2 regions of the Streptomyces sp. NPDC007189 genome follow, and region 2 is predicted to be linked to the other one. Evidence: riboswitches for the same ligand, from Rfam matches in the RefSeq annotation. Region 2 holds a riboswitch; the other holds the start of a gene.

Region 1 (8,572 bases), on a different contig from region 2:
TTCCGTGCGCCGGACCCGGCGGATACTGCAGCTGGCCGGTGCGGGAGCCGCCGCCCTGCTGGCCCTCAGCGCCTGCTCCTCGTCCTCCGACTCGAAGGACTCGGCGTCGGGCGCGTCGGACACCGCCTCCCCGAAGCTGTCCGGCAACGTCACCGTGTTCGCCGCCGCCTCCCTGAAGGAGAGCTTCACGACCCTGGGCAAGGAGTTCGAGAAGGAGCACCCGGGCACCAAGGTCAGCTTCAACTTCGGCGGCAGCGACACGCTCGCCGCGAGCATCACCGGCGGCGCCCCGGCGGACGTCTTCGCCGCCGCGAGCCCCAAGACCATGGCGATCGTGACGGACAAGAAGGACGCGTCCGGGCCCCCGGCCACCTTCGTCCGCAACCAGCTGGAGATCGCCACCCTGCCGGGCAACCCGCACAAGGTGGCCTCCCTGAAGGACCTCACCGAGTCCGGCCTCAAGGTCGTCCTGTGCGACAAGACCGTGCCGTGCGGCGCCGCCGCCCAGAAGGCCCTCGACGCCGCCAGGCTCAAGCTCACCCCGGTCTCCTACGAGCAGGACGTCAAGTCCGCCCTGAACAAGGTGGAACTGAAGGAGGCGGACGCCGCGGTCGTCTACAAGACCGATGTGAAGTCCGCGGGTGGCAAGGTGGAGGGCGTGGAGTTCCCCGAGTCCGCCAAGGCGATCAACGACTACCCGATCGTCCTGCTGAAGAACGCGCCGAACGCCGCGGCCGCCAAGGCGTTCATCGCCCTCGTGCGGTCCGCCGAAGGCCAGAAGGTGCTCGGCGAGGCCGGTTTCCTCAAGCCGTGACCTCGCTCCTCGAACCCGGCGCCGCGACCGGCCCCCGCACGGGCCGGCCGCGGCGCCGCCGCGTCGGCGCGGGGGGCCGGCGCGGGGTGCCGTTGCCGCTGCTGCTGCCGGGCCTGCTGGCGCTGGCGTTCCTGCTGCTGCCGCTTCTCGCGCTGCTCGTCCGCGCGCCCTGGCGCAGCCTGCCGGAGCAGCTGTCCAGCACCGAGGTGTGGCAGGCGCTCCAGCTGTCGCTGGTCAGCGCCACGGCGGCCACGGCCGTCAGCCTCGTCCTGGGCGTGCCGCTGGCCTGGCTGCTGGCCCGCACGGAGTTCCCGGGCCGGGGGCTCGTACGGGCCCTGGTGACCCTGCCCCTGGTCCTGCCGCCGGTGGTCGGCGGTGTGGCCCTGCTCCTCGCGCTCGGCCGCAACGGGGTGATCGGGCGGTGGCTGGACGCCTGGTTCGGGATCACGCTGCCGTTCACCACCGCCGGGGTCGTGCTCGCCGAGGCGTTCGTCGCGATGCCGTTCCTGGTCATCAGCGTCGAGGGCACGCTGCGCGCCGCCGACCCGCGGTACGAGGAGGCGGCGGCCACGCTGGGCGCGTCCCGCTTCACCGCGTTCCGCCGGGTCACGCTGCCGCTGATCGCGCCCGGCATCGCGGCGGGCGCGGTCCTCGCCTGGGCACGCGCGCTCGGCGAGTTCGGCGCGACGATCACCTTCGCGGGCAACTTCCCCGGGCGCACCCAGACCATGCCCCTCGCGGTCTACCTGGCCCTGCAGAACGACCCCGACGCCGCGATCGCCCTCAGCCTGGTCCTGCTGACGGTCTCGATCGCGGTCCTGGCGGCCCTCCGAGACCGCTGGATGACCACCTCATGACAAACGCCCACTCCCCGCAACGGCAACCCGCAGCCTCCGACGGCGCTCACAGCACCGCACACCCGCACCCGCAGCCGCACCCCCACGCCCTGGACGCCCACCTCGTAGTCGACCGCCCCGGCTTCCGCCTGGACCTCACGCTCACCGCCGCCGCCGGTGACGTCGTCGCCCTTCTCGGGCCCAACGGCGCCGGCAAGACCACCGCCCTGCGCGCCCTCGCCGGCCTCACCCCGCTCACCGCCGGTCACCTGCGCCTGGACGGCACCGCCCTGGACCGCACTCCCCCGGAGTCCCGTCCGGTCGGCGTGGTCTTCCAGGACTACCTGCTCTTCCCTCACCTGTCCGCCCTGGACAACGTCGCCTTCGGCCCCCGCTGCCAGGGCGCGAGCAAGGCGGAGGCCCGCGCCCAGGCGGCGGCCTGGCTGGACCGGATGGGCCTTTCCGCCCACGCGGGCGCCAAGCCCCGCCGCCTCTCCGGCGGACAGGCCCAGCGCGTGGCCCTGGCCCGCGCCCTGGCCACCCGCCCCCGGCTGCTGCTCCTGGACGAGCCGCTGGCCGCGCTGGACGCCCGCACCCGCCTGGAGGTCCGCGCCCAGCTCCGCCGCCACCTGGCCGAGTTCGAGGCCGTAGCCGTCCTGGTCACGCACGACCCGCTGGACGCCATGGTGCTCGCCGACCGGCTGGTCGTCATCGAGCACGGCCGCATCGTCCAGGAGGGCGCCCCCGCCGACATCGCCCGCCGCCCGCGCACCGACTACATCGCCCAGCTCGTCGGCCTCAACCTCTACCGCGGCCAGGCCGACGGCCACACCGTGCGGCTCGACGCGGGGCCCTCGATCACCACCACCGAGGAGCTGAACGGTCCGGCGTTCGTGGCGTTCCCGCCGTCCGCCGTCACCTTGTTCCGGGACCGGCCCACCGGCGCCAGCGCCCGCAACCTCTGGCGCTGCAAGGTGGCCGGCCTGGAGACGCACGGTGACCGGATCCGCGCCGACCTCACCGGCGAAGTGCCGCTCGCCGCCGATCTCACCACGGTCGCCGCGGCCGACCTCGACCTGCACCCCGGGTCTGCTGTCTGGGCGACGGTCAAAGCGACGCAGACGCACGCGTACCCGGCATGAACGGGCGGGCGCTCTACGGTGAGTGTCCATGACCCTGAGCATCCGCAACCAGCTCCCCGGCACCGTCACCGAGGTCCACCCCGGCGAGGCCATGGCCATCGTCAGGCTCCGTCTGGACGGCGGCCAGCACCTCGTGGCGGCCATCACCAAGGAGTCCGCCGACGAACTCGCCCTCGCCCCCGGCTCGTCCGTCCGCGCCCTGGTGAAGTCGACCGAGGTCTCCGTGGCCACCGGCCGGGTGGACGGCCTGTCGATCCGCAACCAGCTTCCCGGCGCGGTCACCGGCCTGACGACCGGCGCCGTCATGGCAACGGTGAAGATCTCCGTGGACGGCGGCGTCCTGACCGCGGCGATCACCAAGGACGCGGTCGCCGACCTCGGCCTCTTCGTGGGTTCCGACGTGGTCGCCCTCATCAAGGCGACGGAGGTGTCCCTCGCGACGGCATGACAGGCCGAGGGCCCCGCCCGGAGTCCGGACGGGGCCCTGCAGAAGCCGCTCGCTCAGTCCTCGTACGCGTCCAGCGGCGGGCAGGAGCAGACCAGGTTGCGGTCGCCGAAGGCCTGGTCGATGCGGCGCACCGGCGGCCAGTACTTGTCGGCGGCCGAGACACCGGCCGGGAAGACGGCCTCCTCGCGGCCGTAGGCGTGCTTCCACTCACCGCCGAGCGCGGCGGCGGTGTGCGGGGCGTTCCGCAGCGGGTTGTCCTCCGCGGGCCACTCGCCCGAGCCGACCTTCTCGATCTCCGCGCGGATGGCGATCATCGCGTCGCAGAACCGGTCCAGCTCGGCCAGGTCCTCCGACTCGGTCGGCTCGATCATCAGCGTGCCGGCCACCGGGAAGGACATGGTCGGCGCGTGGAAGCCGTAGTCGATGAGCCGCTTGGCCACGTCGTCCACGCTCACGCCGGTGGTCTTGGTGATCGGGCGCAGGTCGATGATGCACTCGTGGGCGACCAGGCCGCCGGGGCCGGTGTAGAGCACCGGGTAGTGCGGCTCCAGGCGCTTGGCGATGTAGTTCGCCGACAGCACGGCCACCTGGGTGGCCCGCTTCAGGCCCTCGCCCCCCATCAGGCGGACGTACGCCCAGGAGATCGGCAGGATGCCCGCCGAGCCCCACGGGGCGGCCGAGATCGGGCCGACGCCGGTCTCCGGGCCGGCGGCCGGCTGCAGCGGGTGGTTCGGGAGGTACGGCGCCAGGTGCGAGCGGACCGCGACCGGGCCGACGCCGGGGCCGCCACCGCCGTGCGGGATGCAGAAGGTCTTGTGCAGGTTCAGGTGCGAGACGTCACCGCCGAAGTGGCCCGGCTTGGCGAGGCCGACCAGCGCGTTGAGGTTGGCGCCGTCGACGTACACCTGGCCGCCGGCCTCGTGGACCTGCGCGCAGATGTCGGCGACGTGCTCCTCGAACACGCCGTGCGTGGACGGGTAGGTGATCATCAGCACGGCCAGCTCGTCGCGGTACTGCTCGATCTTCGCCCGCAGGTCCTCGACGTCGATCTCGCCGTCCCCGGCGGTCTTGACGACGACGACCTTCATTCCGGCCATCACGGCGCTGGCCGCGTTGGTGCCGTGCGCGGAGGACGGGATCAGGCAGACGGTGCGCTGCTCGTCGCCGTTGGCGCGGTGGTAGCCGCGTACGGCGAGCAGGCCGGCCAGCTCGCCCTGGGAGCCGGCGTTCGGCTGCAGGGAGACCTTGTCGTAGCCGGTGACCTCGGCGAGACGTTCCTCCAGCTCACGGATGAGCGTCAGGTAGCCCTCGGCCTGCTCGGCGGGCGCGAAGGGGTGCAGCTGGCCGAACTCGGGCCAGGTGACCGGCTCCATCTCGGTGGTCGCGTTGAGCTTCATGGTGCAGGAGCCCAGCGGGATCATGCCGCGGTCGAGCGCGTAGTCACGGTCGGCGAGCCGGCGCAGGTAGCGCAGCATCGCGGTCTCGGAGCGGTGCTGGTGGAAGACCGGGTGGGTGAGGTAGGCGTCGGTGCGCAGCAGCGCCTCGGGCAGGGTGTCCTGGGCGGTCGCGTCCAGCGCCTCGATGTCGGCCTCGACGCCGAAGGCGTTCCACACGGCGGCGAGCTGGGCCCGCTTGGTGGTCTCGTCGCAGGCGATGGAGACGTGGTCGGCGTCGACGAGGTGCAGGTTGACGCCGTTGTCCCGGGCGGCGGCGACGACCTGGGCGGCCTGGCCGGGCACGCGCGCGGTGAGGGTGTCGAAGAACGTGCCGTGCACGATCTCCACGCCACCGGCCTTCAGGCCCTCGGCGAGGAGGGTGGCGTACCGGTGCGTACGGCGGGCGATGGTCTTCAGGCCCTCCGGGCCGTGGTAGACGGCGTACATGCCGGCCATCACGGCGAGCAGCACCTGCGCGGTGCAGATGTTGCTGGTGGCCTTCTCGCGGCGGATGTGCTGCTCACGGGTCTGCAGCGCCAGGCGGTAGGCCTTGTTGCCGTCGGCGTCGACGGAGACGCCCACGAGACGGCCGGGCAGGCTGCGCGCGAACTTCTCGGTGACGGCCATGTAGCCGGCGTGCGGACCGCCGAAGCCCATCGGCACGCCGAAGCGCTGGGTGGTGCCGACGGCGATGTCGGCGCCCAGCTCGCCCGGAGAGGTGAGCAGCGTCAGGGCGAGCAGATCGGCGGCGACGGTGACGAGCGCGCCCAGCTCGTGCGCCTGGTCGACGACCGGCTTGATGTCGCGTACGGCGCCGGAGGCGCCCGGGTACTGGATCAGCACGCCGTTGATCTCGCGCTCGGCGACCTCGGCCGGGATGCCCTCGGAGAGGTCGGCGACGACGACCTCGACGCCGGTCGGCTCCGCGCGGGTCTGGATGACGGCGATGGTCTGCGGCAGCGCGTCCGCGTCGACCAGGAAGAGGCCCTTCTTGTTCCTGCCCATGCGGCGGGACAGCGCCATCGCCTCGGCGGCGGCGGTGCCCTCGTCCAGGAGGGAGGCGCCGGAGGTGGGCAGGCCGGTGAGGTCGGCGACCATGGTCTGGAAGTTCAGCAGCGCTTCGAGCCGGCCCTGGGAGATCTCCGGCTGGTACGGCGTGTAGGCCGTGTACCAGGCCGGGTTCTCCATGACGTTGCGCAGGATGACGGGCGGGGTGAACGTCCCGTAGTAGCCCAGGCCGATCATGGAGTCGAGGACCTGGTTGCGGTCGGCGAGCGCGCGCAGCTCGGCGAGCACCTCGGCCTCGGTGCGGGCGCCGGGCAGGTCCAACGCGTCGGCGTTCTTGATCACATCGGGAACCGCCGCGGCGGTCAGCTCGTCCAGCGAGCCGTAGCCGACGTGCGCGAGCATCTTCGCCCGCGCCTCCTGGTCGGGCCCGATGTGGCGCTGCTCGAACGGGATGCCCGCTTCGAGCTCCGAGAGCGGAATGCGGTGGGCGGTCATTGCGGAGGCCTCCTGGTCTGACGCGACCTTCGAGGGGCACCACTGCACGGGTGCCCGGACGGCCTCCCCCTCTGTCATCTCAACCTGAGAGCTTCACCGGGTCGCCCGAGGGCACCCGGTTTTCACCGTCGGTGAGGGCCGGTGCCGTCGACACCCGCCCTGCTTTCCAGAGTGACCTCGTCCGTGCGGTACGTGAGCCTGAGAGATTCCGGGGAGGATTTGCTCCTTCGGCGCCTCCGAGGTGATCGGAGGACTCTCCCGCACGGGGTCAGCAGCCGCTGTCAGCCTACCAGCGAGGTCAACGCCGGGGCCCTCGAGTGGCCGCCCGACTGAATGTGCTCTTTTGTAGTGCTTACGGATGAGTTGCGACCAAGTGGAGGGAGACGGACCGTGCAGACCGAGATCGATCCGCGCAACCTGATCGGCCGCAAGGCGTTCGACCGCAATGGCACCAAGATCGGCACGATCGACGAGGTGTACCTCGACGACGCGACCGGCGTGCCCGAGTGGGCGGCCATACGCACCGGCCTGTTCTCCCGCGACGCCTTCGTCCCCCTGGAACCGAGCGAACTGATAGACGGCTCCCTCCACGTCCCCTTCGACCGCGCCCTGATCAAGGACGCCCCCGACTTCGGCGTGGGCCGCCACCTCTCCCCCGAACAGGAACTCCAGCTCTACCACCACTACGGCCTCGACGTGGTCTCACCCCCCTCGGTACCGGACCACGACTTCGGCAAACTGGCGGGCTCGGAGGAGACCTGATCGCTGCGTTCCTCCGGGGTCCGGGGCGCAGCCCCGTGTCGGCCGCTGCCTGACCGACCGAGACGGGCAGGCGGATGAGGAGGATCCGGAACCAACGGCAACGGATCGGCGGACTCCAGCGCAGGATCGTCGACAGAAAACGTCCGCACCCGCCCCGGAGCGGACTGCGGCGTCTCGAACCGCACCGTCACCCGGCCCAGCCCGCTCCCCTGCACCCACCCGTGCCCGTACTCCGCATGCCTGACGTCCTGACCGGCCCGCCACGATCTCTCCTCCGGCTCCGGCCGCTCCGCCACCACCTCGGCCCCGGTCTCCTCCGGCGTCTCCGCCGCCTGTGCGGGCATGGCCTGCGCGAACAGGTCCTCCTGGGTGTAGTCGGCGAGCCCGGAGACGCCCACGCCGAGCAGCCGTACCCCGCCCGTGGTGTCCACGGAGTCCAGCAGCCGCGCGGCCGCCTCCCGCACCACCGCCGGATCGTCGGTCGGTCCTCGCAGCGTCTCCGAACGGGTCAGCGTGGAGAAGTCGTACCGCCGCACCTTCAGCACGATGGTCCGCCCCGACAGCCCGGCCCCCTGCAGCCGCCCCACGCACCGGTCGGCGAGCCGCCGCACCTCCAGCCCGATCCGCAGCCGGTCGTGGATGTCCACGTCGTAGGTGTCCTCGACGGACACCGACTTCGCCTCGCGCTCGGCCACGACGGGCCGCTCGTCGTGGGCCAGCGCCATGGCGTACAGCGCCTGCCCGTGCGCCTTGCCCAGCAGCCGTACCAGCTCGTCCTCACCCGCCTCGGCCAGCTCCTCGACCGTGGTGATGCCCGCCCGGCGCAGATGGTCCCCGGTGGCGGGCCCCACCCCCGGCAGGGTCCGCACCGGCATCGGTCCCAGCAGCGCCCGCTCGGAGCCCGGCTCGATCACCACCAGGCCGTCCGGCTTGGCCTGCTCGGAGGCGATCTTGGCGAGCATCTTGGAGGCGGCGAGCCCCACCGATCCGGTGAGCCCGGTGACCGCCCGGATGTCCGCGCGCAGCTTGATGCCGGCCAGCCGCGCCGACGCCTCGTCCCAGGCGGTCCCGCCGGCCTCCAGGTCCACGAACGCCTCGTCCAGGCTGAGCGGCTCCACCAGCGGCGACAGCTCCCGCAGCAGCGCCATCACCTGCTCGCTGATCTCCCGGTACAGGGCGAAGCGCGGCACCAGATACGCGGCGTTGGGCGCCAGCCGGCGCGCCTGGGCCATGGGCATCGCCGAGTGGACCCCGAACACCCGTGCCTCGTACGACGCGGTGGCCACCACCCCGCGCGGACCGAGCCCGCCCACGACGACCGCTTTCCCGCGCAGGCTCGGCTTGGATGCCTGCTCCACCGAGGCGTAGAAGGCATCCATGTCGAGATGCAGGATCGTGGGCGCGTTTCTCACATCTCCGATGCTGCACCACGGCACTGACAATGCCGTGGTGCAGCGGACGGCCGGATGGGCCGGTGCTCAGACCGCCCGGTTGCGGCGCCGTGCCAGCTCGTCCGCGGGGTTGTGCCCGACGAGGGTCTCGCCGGTGTCGATGCGCTCGCCGTGCAGCTGGGAGAGCGCGCTTTCCACGTCGCGCCAGACCACGCCGACGGCGATCCCGAAGATGCCCTG
Region 2 (8,572 bases):
CCTCGAAGAGGATGTTGGTCGGGATGATCAGCGTCGAGTAGACGAGGATCGGCGCGACGAGGTTGGGGAGCAGCTCGCGGAACAGGATGTACGGGCCGCGGGCCCCCAGGCTGGTGGCGGCCTCGACGAACTCCCGCCTGCGCAGGGTCATCGTCTGGGCGCGCACGATGCGGCCGATGTACGGCCAGCTGAAGAAGCCGATCACGAAGATCAGCACACAGATCCGCAGCGGCAGGCCGTTCAGCCCGAAGAAGCCGTCCTGCACCGAGGCGGAGATGGCGATGGCGAACAGCAGCAGCGGGAACGCCAGGAAGGTGTCCATGAGCTTGCTGATGATGCTGTCGACCCAGCCGCCGTAGTAGCCGGCGATGACGCCGAGCACCGTTCCGATGACCACCGAGAGGAGGGTGGCGCCGCCCGCGACCAGGAGGGAGACCCAGGAGCCGTCGATGATGCGGGCCAGCATGTCGCGGCCGTACTGCGGGTCCACGCCCAGCGGGTGGGAGAGGCTCATGCCGCCCCAGCCGCCCTTGGGAGCGAGCAGCGCCGGGTCGATCAGGTCCTGGTGGAACTTGTCCGGGTCGAGCCCGAAGATCCACTCGATCGGCTTGGCGAGCACCGCCATCAGGACGAGCAGGATGACGACGACGCCGCCCGCCACGGCCACCTTGTCCCGCTTGAACCGGGTCCAGGCGATCTGGCTGAGTGAACGCCCTTCGATCTGGCTCTTCTTGGCCCCGGCGAGCACGGACTCGGGAGGCGCTGCAGCCTCTTCCCCGGTGGTCTCGATCGGTGCGGTCACAGTTGACCTGACCCCTCTCGCCGGTGGTGACCGGCCTTTGTCCGCCGCTGTGGGCGGCTTGGTTCTCTTACCTGCGCCGGCCGCACGATGGGTGACGGCCCCGGAGAGCCAGCTGGTCCCGTGACTGGTTCGAGCACAGGATCGATGGCCTCGCGTCTTGAGAGGCGAGTCTTCAACGCGCTCTCGATCACGCGCCAGGTCTGATGGAGAAAGTATGCGTAAACGTGATGCCGCCTAGGGGAATCCGTTATCCGAACAGGGAAGATCGGCTGCCGGACGCGGGCATCGCGGGGCACCTCGCCCGGATCGGGCGGACATACAGGGTAGTTGAGGGCGCCCGACGTCGTTGTGGCCGGCGTCACAGCGGCCGGGTGCTCAGTAGGACCGGGGTCCCGTGTAGCCGTACCCGGGGCCGGCCGCGGGCGCCGGCGCCGCGTGCGCCTCGCGGTCGTAGAACGGGCGGGCGCCCGCCCGCATCCACATCACGACCGGGTCGTAGTCGTCGGTCATCACGACCGTCGACACCGGCAGGCCCTCCGGGACCGCCCCGATGGACTGCTGCATCATCGCGCGCACCGAGTCCACCGCGGCCGGGGAGGTGTCGTACACGTCCAGGCCGATGGCGAGGTACGGCGCGCCGAGCGCCGGCTGCACCCAGGCGCGGCGCAGGGAGCGCAGGGCCGGGGTGCGGTGGGCGTTCTGCGCGAGCAGGGCGTAGAACTGCGGGATCTCGATGCCGGGCTCGCTCAGCCGGAGGGGTCCCGCGGGCTGGCGGTCCAGCCCGGTGGCGATCCGGCGCAGGTCCAGCCAGGGGATGCCGACGCCGCCGCCCGGGGCGTGCGGGTTCAGCCAGAGGCCGTAGTGGTCGGGGTAGAGGGTGCGGGCCACGTCGAGCCCGTCGACGACCTCGTACGACCGGTTCCAGCCGCTGGCCGACAGTTCCTGGGCGGAGGTGACGCACGGGGCGTAGTGGAAGCCGTCGACCTCCATGTTTCCGTACTGGGCGTCCGGGGAGCCGGCGTGGCCGTGCCACAGCAGCATCCAGACCTGGCCGGCGGAGGGGGTGGCGAGGGCGCGGAGCAGGGCCTCGTAGGCGTCGTAGCGGCCGGGGGTGACCTGGCGCAGCGCGTGTTCCACGCTGACGCTGCCGCTGTGGCTCGCGCTCACCTGTCGTGCCCTTCTCTTTTCTGTGCCCCGCGTTTGGGGACAGCTTAAGCGCCCAGGGGGGTGCCGCCTCGGGTGCGTGCGCGGGTGCGGGTTGTGGGTGGCCGGTCGCGCCGTTCCCCGCGCCCCTTCCGGGCGCCTCAGTGGCCGTACTGGTAGAAGGGGCGCACCTTTGACTTCATCCACTCCGCCACCGGGTCGTCCGTGACGTCCAGGAGGACCAGGTTGACCGGCCACTTGACCGGGACTTTGCCGAGGGCTCTGCCGAGGGCCTGGAGGGGGAGGGTGCGCAGGTCGCCCTCCCACTGGGAGAGTTCGACGCCCACGAACATGACCGGCTCGTCGGTCTCGATCGCGGCCAGGCAGCGGCGGGCGGTGCGGACCACGCCGGTCCCGGCGAACTCGGCGGACGCGGCGGAGAGGAAGTCGACCGGGTCGTCCTGCCAGTCGGGCTCGAAGAGCCGGACCCGGCCGCCGGTGTTCTGGCCGTCCAGCGGGGTGCGGCCGGCCCGGCACAGCTCGGCCACCGCCGCGGGCGGCAGCGGGATGCCGACCAGCGCGTCGGGGTTCACGGCGATGCCGATCTGCGGGGGCAGACCGCGGGCGAACTCCACGGCGGGCGCGATGGTGTACGCCATGTGGGAGCCGGCCGCCTGGCGCAGCTGCTCCTCCGAGCTGAACACCGGGACGTAGGCCTGGCCGTCGATGTCCAGCGAGGGCAGGTCCAGCGGGCCGCTGTCCGGGCCGCCGCCGTTGGGCAGCGGGATCCACAGCAGGCTGCGGCCCAGTACCTCGATGATCCGGCCGGCCGCGGCGGGCACGCCGAGGGAGGCCGAGAGCACCTCCTCCAGTTCGTTGCCGGGCCAGCCGCCGTGCGGCTGGGGGTGCGCCTGTGCCGGGAAGTCCGCGGGAATGTCCGCCGGGAAGTCCATCTGCCTACCGCCTGCTGGGAACCACTGCTGTGCCATGAAGGCTAGCGGGTGGCTGTGACAGTCCCTCACCTTCCAACACCCTTTCGCCGGCCTCATGCGGTGAACGCGATCCGGTGCAGGGCGTCCGCGGTGGCCCGGTCCAGCAGGGTCGCCGAACCGCAGCCCGCGGGCAGCTCGCCCGCCTCGACCGCGGCGATCAGCCGGGCGGTCGTACGGCGGTGGCGGCGGAAGGCGTAGGCGGAGACGCCCCGGCCGCGCTCGCGCTGGCCCTCGCGGGCGGTCTCGGGGGTGACGTCGAGCAGCAGCAGGTGGAGGGCGGCGCCACGGCGGCGGGCCTCGCGGGCGAGCCAGCCGCGCACCCAGGGCTGGGTGCCGCAGTCGTGCACGACGATGCCCTCGCCGGTGCGCAGGGCGCGGCGCAGGCCCGTGTAGTGGGCGAGGCGGACCAGGGGGCGGTACAGGGCGTAGGGGACGAGGCGGGGGGTGCGGGCGTCCCAGCGGTCGCGGGTGTCCTGGGAGTCGACGCGGGGGCCGGTGACCGCGCGCCGCATCAGAGTCGACTTGCCGCTGCCGGGCAGGCCGGTGATCACGACCAGGTCGCGGGCGCCGAAGAGCAGGGTGCGCGGGCCGCGGCCGGCGCGGTCGCGCAGGTCGCGGACGACGGGGGCCGGGGCGTGGCGCTGCTTCGGCACAGTGATGCCGGTGGTGACGGTGGCGTACACCAAGGTCCTGTTCACCGTGATCGTCCTCCCCTGTCGGTCCGGTAATCTTCCTGCCCGCAGTGCGTAAAGAGAAGGTAATGGGCGATGTCGTCGGCGAGGTCCGGGGCCTGCCACAGGTCGGTTACAAAAGCCCGCTCGCCGTGCGATGATGTGGCCGCCAACTGCATACCGGCCGCTTGAATCCGCGCGGGAGAGTCCCTGGCAGCACTGACGCCGGGGCGCCGAAGGAGCAAGTCCCTCCCTTGAATCTCTCAGGCCCCGTTACCGCGCGGGCGAGGCACATCTGAAAAGCGGGCCGCTCTACGCCAGTGGCTCCACCCAAGGTGCAAGCCGTGATCGTCCCTGTGGCGGTCCCGGCGAACCTCTCAGGTTCCGATGACAGATGGGGAGGAACGTTCCTCGCCCGTTCTGCCTTGCCCTGGGAGACGACCGACCGATGAGCAGTACTGAACTCCGTCACACCGCGCTCGATGCCGTGCATCGCGCGCTCGGTGCGACGATGACCGACTTCGCCGGCTGGGACATGCCGCTGCGCTACGGCTCCGAGCGCGACGAGCACATCGCCGTGCGGACGAAGGCGGGTCTGTTCGACCTCTCCCACATGGGCGAGATCACCGTCACCGGCGACGGGGCGGCCGCCTTCCTGAACCACGCCCTGGTCGGCAACATCGCCTCCGTCGGCGTGGGCCGCGCCCGCTACACCATGATCTGCCGGGCCGACGGCGGCATCCTGGACGACCTGATCGTCTACCGGCTCGCCGAGACCGAGTACATGGTCGTCGCCAACGCCTCCAATGCCCAGGTGGTGCTGGACGCCCTCACCGAGCGCGCCGCCGGCTTCGACGCCCAGGTCCGCGACGACCGCGACGCCTACGCCCTGATCGCCGTCCAGGGCCCTGAGTCCCCCGGCATCCTGAAGTCCCTCACCGACGCCGACCTCGACGGGCTGAAGTACTACGCCGGCCTGCCCGGCACCGTCGCCGGCGTCCCTGCGCTGATCGCCCGCACCGGGTACACCGGCGAGGACGGCTTCGAGCTGTTCGTGAAGCCCGAGCACGCCGTCGAGCTGTGGCAGGCGCTGACCAAGGCCGGCGAGGGCGTCGGTCTCGTCCCCTGCGGCCTGTCCTGCCGGGACACCCTGCGCCTGGAGGCGGGCATGCCGCTGTACGGGCACGAGCTGACCACCGAACTGACCCCCTTCGACGCCGGGCTCGGCCGGGTGGTGAAGTTCGACAAGGAGGGCGACTTCGTCGGGCGCGAGGCGCTGCGGCAGGCCGCCGAGCGCGCCGCTTCCCAGCCGCCGCGGGTGCTCGTCGGCCTGATCGCCGAGGGCCGTCGCGTCCCGCGCGCCGGGTACGCCGTCGTCGCGGGCGGCGAGGTGATCGGCGAGGTCACCTCCGGCGCCCCGTCCCCCACCCTGGGCAAGCCGATCGCCATGGCGTACGTCGACGCGGAGCACGCGGCGCCGGGCACCGAGGGCGTCGGCGTGGACATCCGGGGCAGCCACGAGCCGTACGAGGTCGTGGCGCTGCCGTTCTACAAGCGCCAGAAGTAGACACTGGGCGCGGCCACTCTGTGACCCCGCGCACGTCACCGCTGCCCACCAGCGGCTTCACCAGTCCCCCCGTCATCAGCACTCCCGCGTGTACAGGAGAATTCAGGCCATGAGCAACCCCCAGCAGCTGCGCTACAGCAAGGAGCACGAGTGGCTGTCGCCCGCCGAGGACGGCGTGTCGACGGTCGGTATCACCGAGTTCGCGGCGAACGCGCTCGGCGACGTCGTCTACGCCCAGCTCCCCGAGGTCGGCTCCACGGTGTCCGCGGGCGAGACCTGCGGCGAGCTGGAGTCCACCAAGTCGGTCTCCGACCTGTACTCGCCGGTCACCGGTGAGATCGTCGAGATCAACGAGGACGTCGTCAACGACCCGTCGCTGGTGAACTCGGCCCCCTTCGAGGGCGGCTGGCTGTTCAAGGTGCGCGTCACGGAGGAGCCGGCCGACCTGCTCTCCGCCGACGAGTACACCGCCCAGAACGCCGGCTGAGGAGTCGTAGCCGTATGACCGTCCTGAACACGTCCCTGCACGAGCTGGACCCGGAGATCGCCGCCGCGGTCGACGCCGAGCTCGGCCGCCAGCAGTCCACGCTGGAGATGATCGCCTCCGAGAACTTCGCGCCGCTCGCGGTGATGGAGGCGCAGGGCTCGGTGCTGACCAACAAGTACGCCGAGGGCTACCCGGGCCGCCGCTACTACGGCGGCTGCGAGCACGTCGACGTCGCCGAGCAGATCGCCATCGACCGGGTCAAGGAGCTGTTCGGCGCCGAGTACGCCAACGTCCAGCCCCACTCCGGCGCCTCCGCCAACCAGGCGGCCCTGTTCGCGCTGGCCCAGCCCGGTGACACCATCCTCGGCCTGGACCTCGCCCACGGCGGCCACCTGACCCACGGCATGCGCCTGAACTTCTCCGGCAAGCAGTTCGACGTGGTCGCCTACCACGTGGACGCCACCACCGGCCTGGTCGACATGGCCGAGGTCGAGCGGCTCGCCAAGGAGCACCGCCCGAAGGTGATCATCGCCGGCTGGTCGGCGTACCCGCGCGAGCTGGACTTCGCCGCCTTCCGCCGGATCGCCGACGAGGCCGGCGCCCACCTGTGGGTCGACATGGCGCACTTCGCCGGCCTGGTCGCGGCCGGTCTGCACGCGAACCCGGTGCCGTACGCCGACGTGGTGACCTCCACCACGCACAAGACGCTCGGCGGCCCGCGCGGCGGCATCATCCTCGCCCGCAGCAAGGACTTCGCGAAGAAGCTGAACTCCTCCGTCTTCCCCGGCTTCCAGGGCGGCCCGCTGGAGCACGTGATCGCGGCCAAGGCGGTCTCCTTCAAGGTCGCCGCCTCGGAGGAGTTCAAGGAGCGCCAGCGTCGTACCGTGGAGGGTGCCCGCATCCTCGCCGAGCGCCTGACGGCGGCGGACGCCCGTGCGGCCGGGGTGAACGTCCTGTCCGGCGGCACGGACGTGCACCTGATCCTCGTCGACCTGCGCGCCTCGGAGCTGGACGGGCAGCAGGCCGAGGACCGCCTCCACGAGGTCGGGATCACGGTCAACCGCAACGCGGTCCCGAACGACCCGCGGCCCCCGATGGTGACGTCGGGCCTGCGGATCGGCACGCCCGCCCTCGCGACCCGCGGCTTCACCGCCGAGGACTTCGCCGAGGTCGCGGACGTGATCGCGGAGGCGCTGAAGGCGCCTTCCCCCTTCGGGGAGGCCGACGCCGAGGCCCTCAAGGCGCGCGTGAAGGCGCTCGCCGACAAGCACCCGCTGTACCCGGGCCTGGCCAAGTAGGCCCGGCCGAGCAAGTCCCCGGTGGGGCGCCCGAGGCCGGACCGGCGAGGGCGCCCCGCCATCCCCCTGTTCTTGAGGAGTGACCGTGGCCATCTCGGTCTTCGACCTGTTCTCGATCGGCATCGGCCCGTCCAGCTCCCACACGGTCGGCCCGATGCGCGCGGCGCGCATGTTCGCCCGCCGGCTGCGCAACGAAGAGCTGCTGCCCTCGGTGGCCTCGCTGCGCTGCGAGCTGTACGGCTCCCTCGGCGCGACCGGCCACGGTCACGGCACCCCGAAGGCGGTCCTGCTCGGCCTGGAGGGCGCGTCGCCGCGCACGGTGGACGTGGTGACCGCGGACGAGCGGGTGGAGAGGATCAAGCAGTCGGGCCGGATCTCGCTCCTGGCCGAGCACGAGATCGCCTTCGACTTCGGCAAGGACCTCGTGCTGCACCGCCGCAAGGCCCTGCCGTACCACGCCAACGGCATGACCCTGTGGGCGTACGACGCCTCGGGTGCGGAACTGCTGACGAAGACCTACTACTCGGTCGGCGGCGGCTTCGTCGTGGACGAGGACGCGGTCGGCGCGGACCGGATCAAGCTGGACGACACAGTCCTGAAGTACCCCTTCCGCACGGGCGACGAGCTGCTGCGCCTGACGAAGGAGACGGGTCTGTCGATCTCCTCCCTGATGCTGGAGAACGAGCGGGCCTGGCGCACCGAGGACGAGATCCGCGCGGGCCTGCTGGAGATCTGGCGGGTGATGCGCGAGTGCGTCCAGCGCGGCATGTCCCGCGAGGGCATCCTGCCCGGCGGCCTGAAGGTGCGCCGCCGCGCGGCGGTCTCCGCCCGCCAGCTGCGCGCCGAGGGAGACCCGCTGGCGCACGCCATGGAGTGGATCACGCTCTACGCGATGGCGGTGAACGAGGAGAACGCGGCCGGCGGCCGCGTGGTGACCGCCCCGACGAACGGCGCGGCCGGCATCATCCCGGCCGTCCTGCACTACTACATCAACTTCGTGCCGGGCGCCGACGAGGACGGCGTGGTCCGCTTCCTGCTGGCCGCGGGCGCGATCGGCATGCTCTTCAAGGAGAACGCCTCCATCTCCGGCGCCGAGGTCGGCTGCCAGGGCGAGGTCGGCTCCGCCTGCTCCATGGCCGCGGGCGCGCTGGCCGAGGTCCTCGGCGGCTCCCCCGAGCAGGTGGAGAACGCCGCGGAGATCGGCATGGAGCACAACCTCGGCCTGACCTGCGACCCGGTCGGCGGCCTGGTGCAGATCCCCTGCATCGAGCGCAACGGCATGGCCGCGGTGAAGGCGGTCACCGCGGCGAAGATGGCCATGCGCGGTGACGGCTCCCACAAGGTGTCCCTGGACAAGGTCATCAAGACCATGAAGGACACCGGTGCGGACATGTCCGTGAAGTACAAGGAGACGGCGCGCGGCGGGCTGGCGGTCAACATCATCGAGTGCTGACCCGGACCGCGCTCAGGTGGTGGCCAGGAGGAAGTCCTCGCCGGTCGACGGGCGCAGGCCGTCGGGGCGGCCGGTGAAGTAGCGGTCGGCGAGCGCGGTGCCCGGGACGTGGCGGGCCTCCTTGAAGCCCGCCGCGCGGGCCAGGGCGAGCATCTCGTC

The links. A riboswitch is a leader RNA that binds a small molecule or an ion and turns the genes downstream of it on or off. The one in region 2 is predicted to bind glycine.
Region 1: another riboswitch for glycine. It lies ahead of gcvP (aminomethyl-transferring glycine dehydrogenase); the one in region 2 lies ahead of gcvT (glycine cleavage system aminomethyltransferase GcvT).

Annotation. Positions count from the first base shown of each region.
Region 1 covers NZ_JBEYEY010000004.1:8,972-17,543, reverse strand. The annotation lists gene modA (molybdate ABC transporter substrate-binding protein) at 1-814, shown strand, start outside; gene modB (molybdate ABC transporter permease subunit) at 811-1,671, shown strand; gene AB0950_RS09150 (ABC transporter ATP-binding protein) at 1,668-2,792, shown strand; gene AB0950_RS09145 (TOBE domain-containing protein) at 2,821-3,240, shown strand; gene gcvP (aminomethyl-transferring glycine dehydrogenase) at 3,294-6,179, opposite strand; glycine riboswitch at 6,356-6,450, opposite strand; gene AB0950_RS09135 (PRC-barrel domain-containing protein) at 6,570-6,941, shown strand; gene AB0950_RS09130 (DNA polymerase IV) at 6,863-8,353, opposite strand; gene AB0950_RS09125 (MerR family transcriptional regulator) at 8,420-8,572, opposite strand, start outside.
Region 2 covers NZ_JBEYEY010000009.1:29,270-37,841, reverse strand. The annotation lists gene AB0950_RS19670 (ABC transporter permease) at 1-802, opposite strand, end outside; gene AB0950_RS19665 (enhanced serine sensitivity protein SseB C-terminal domain-containing protein) at 1,178-1,969, opposite strand; gene AB0950_RS19660 (enhanced serine sensitivity protein SseB) at 2,107-2,898, opposite strand; gene AB0950_RS19655 (AAA family ATPase) at 2,991-3,641, opposite strand; glycine riboswitch at 3,798-3,897, shown strand; gene gcvT (glycine cleavage system aminomethyltransferase GcvT) at 4,057-5,175, shown strand; gene gcvH (glycine cleavage system protein GcvH) at 5,285-5,662, shown strand; gene glyA (serine hydroxymethyltransferase) at 5,677-6,960, shown strand; gene AB0950_RS19635 (L-serine ammonia-lyase) at 7,046-8,413, shown strand; gene AB0950_RS19630 (class I SAM-dependent methyltransferase) at 8,426-8,572, opposite strand, start outside.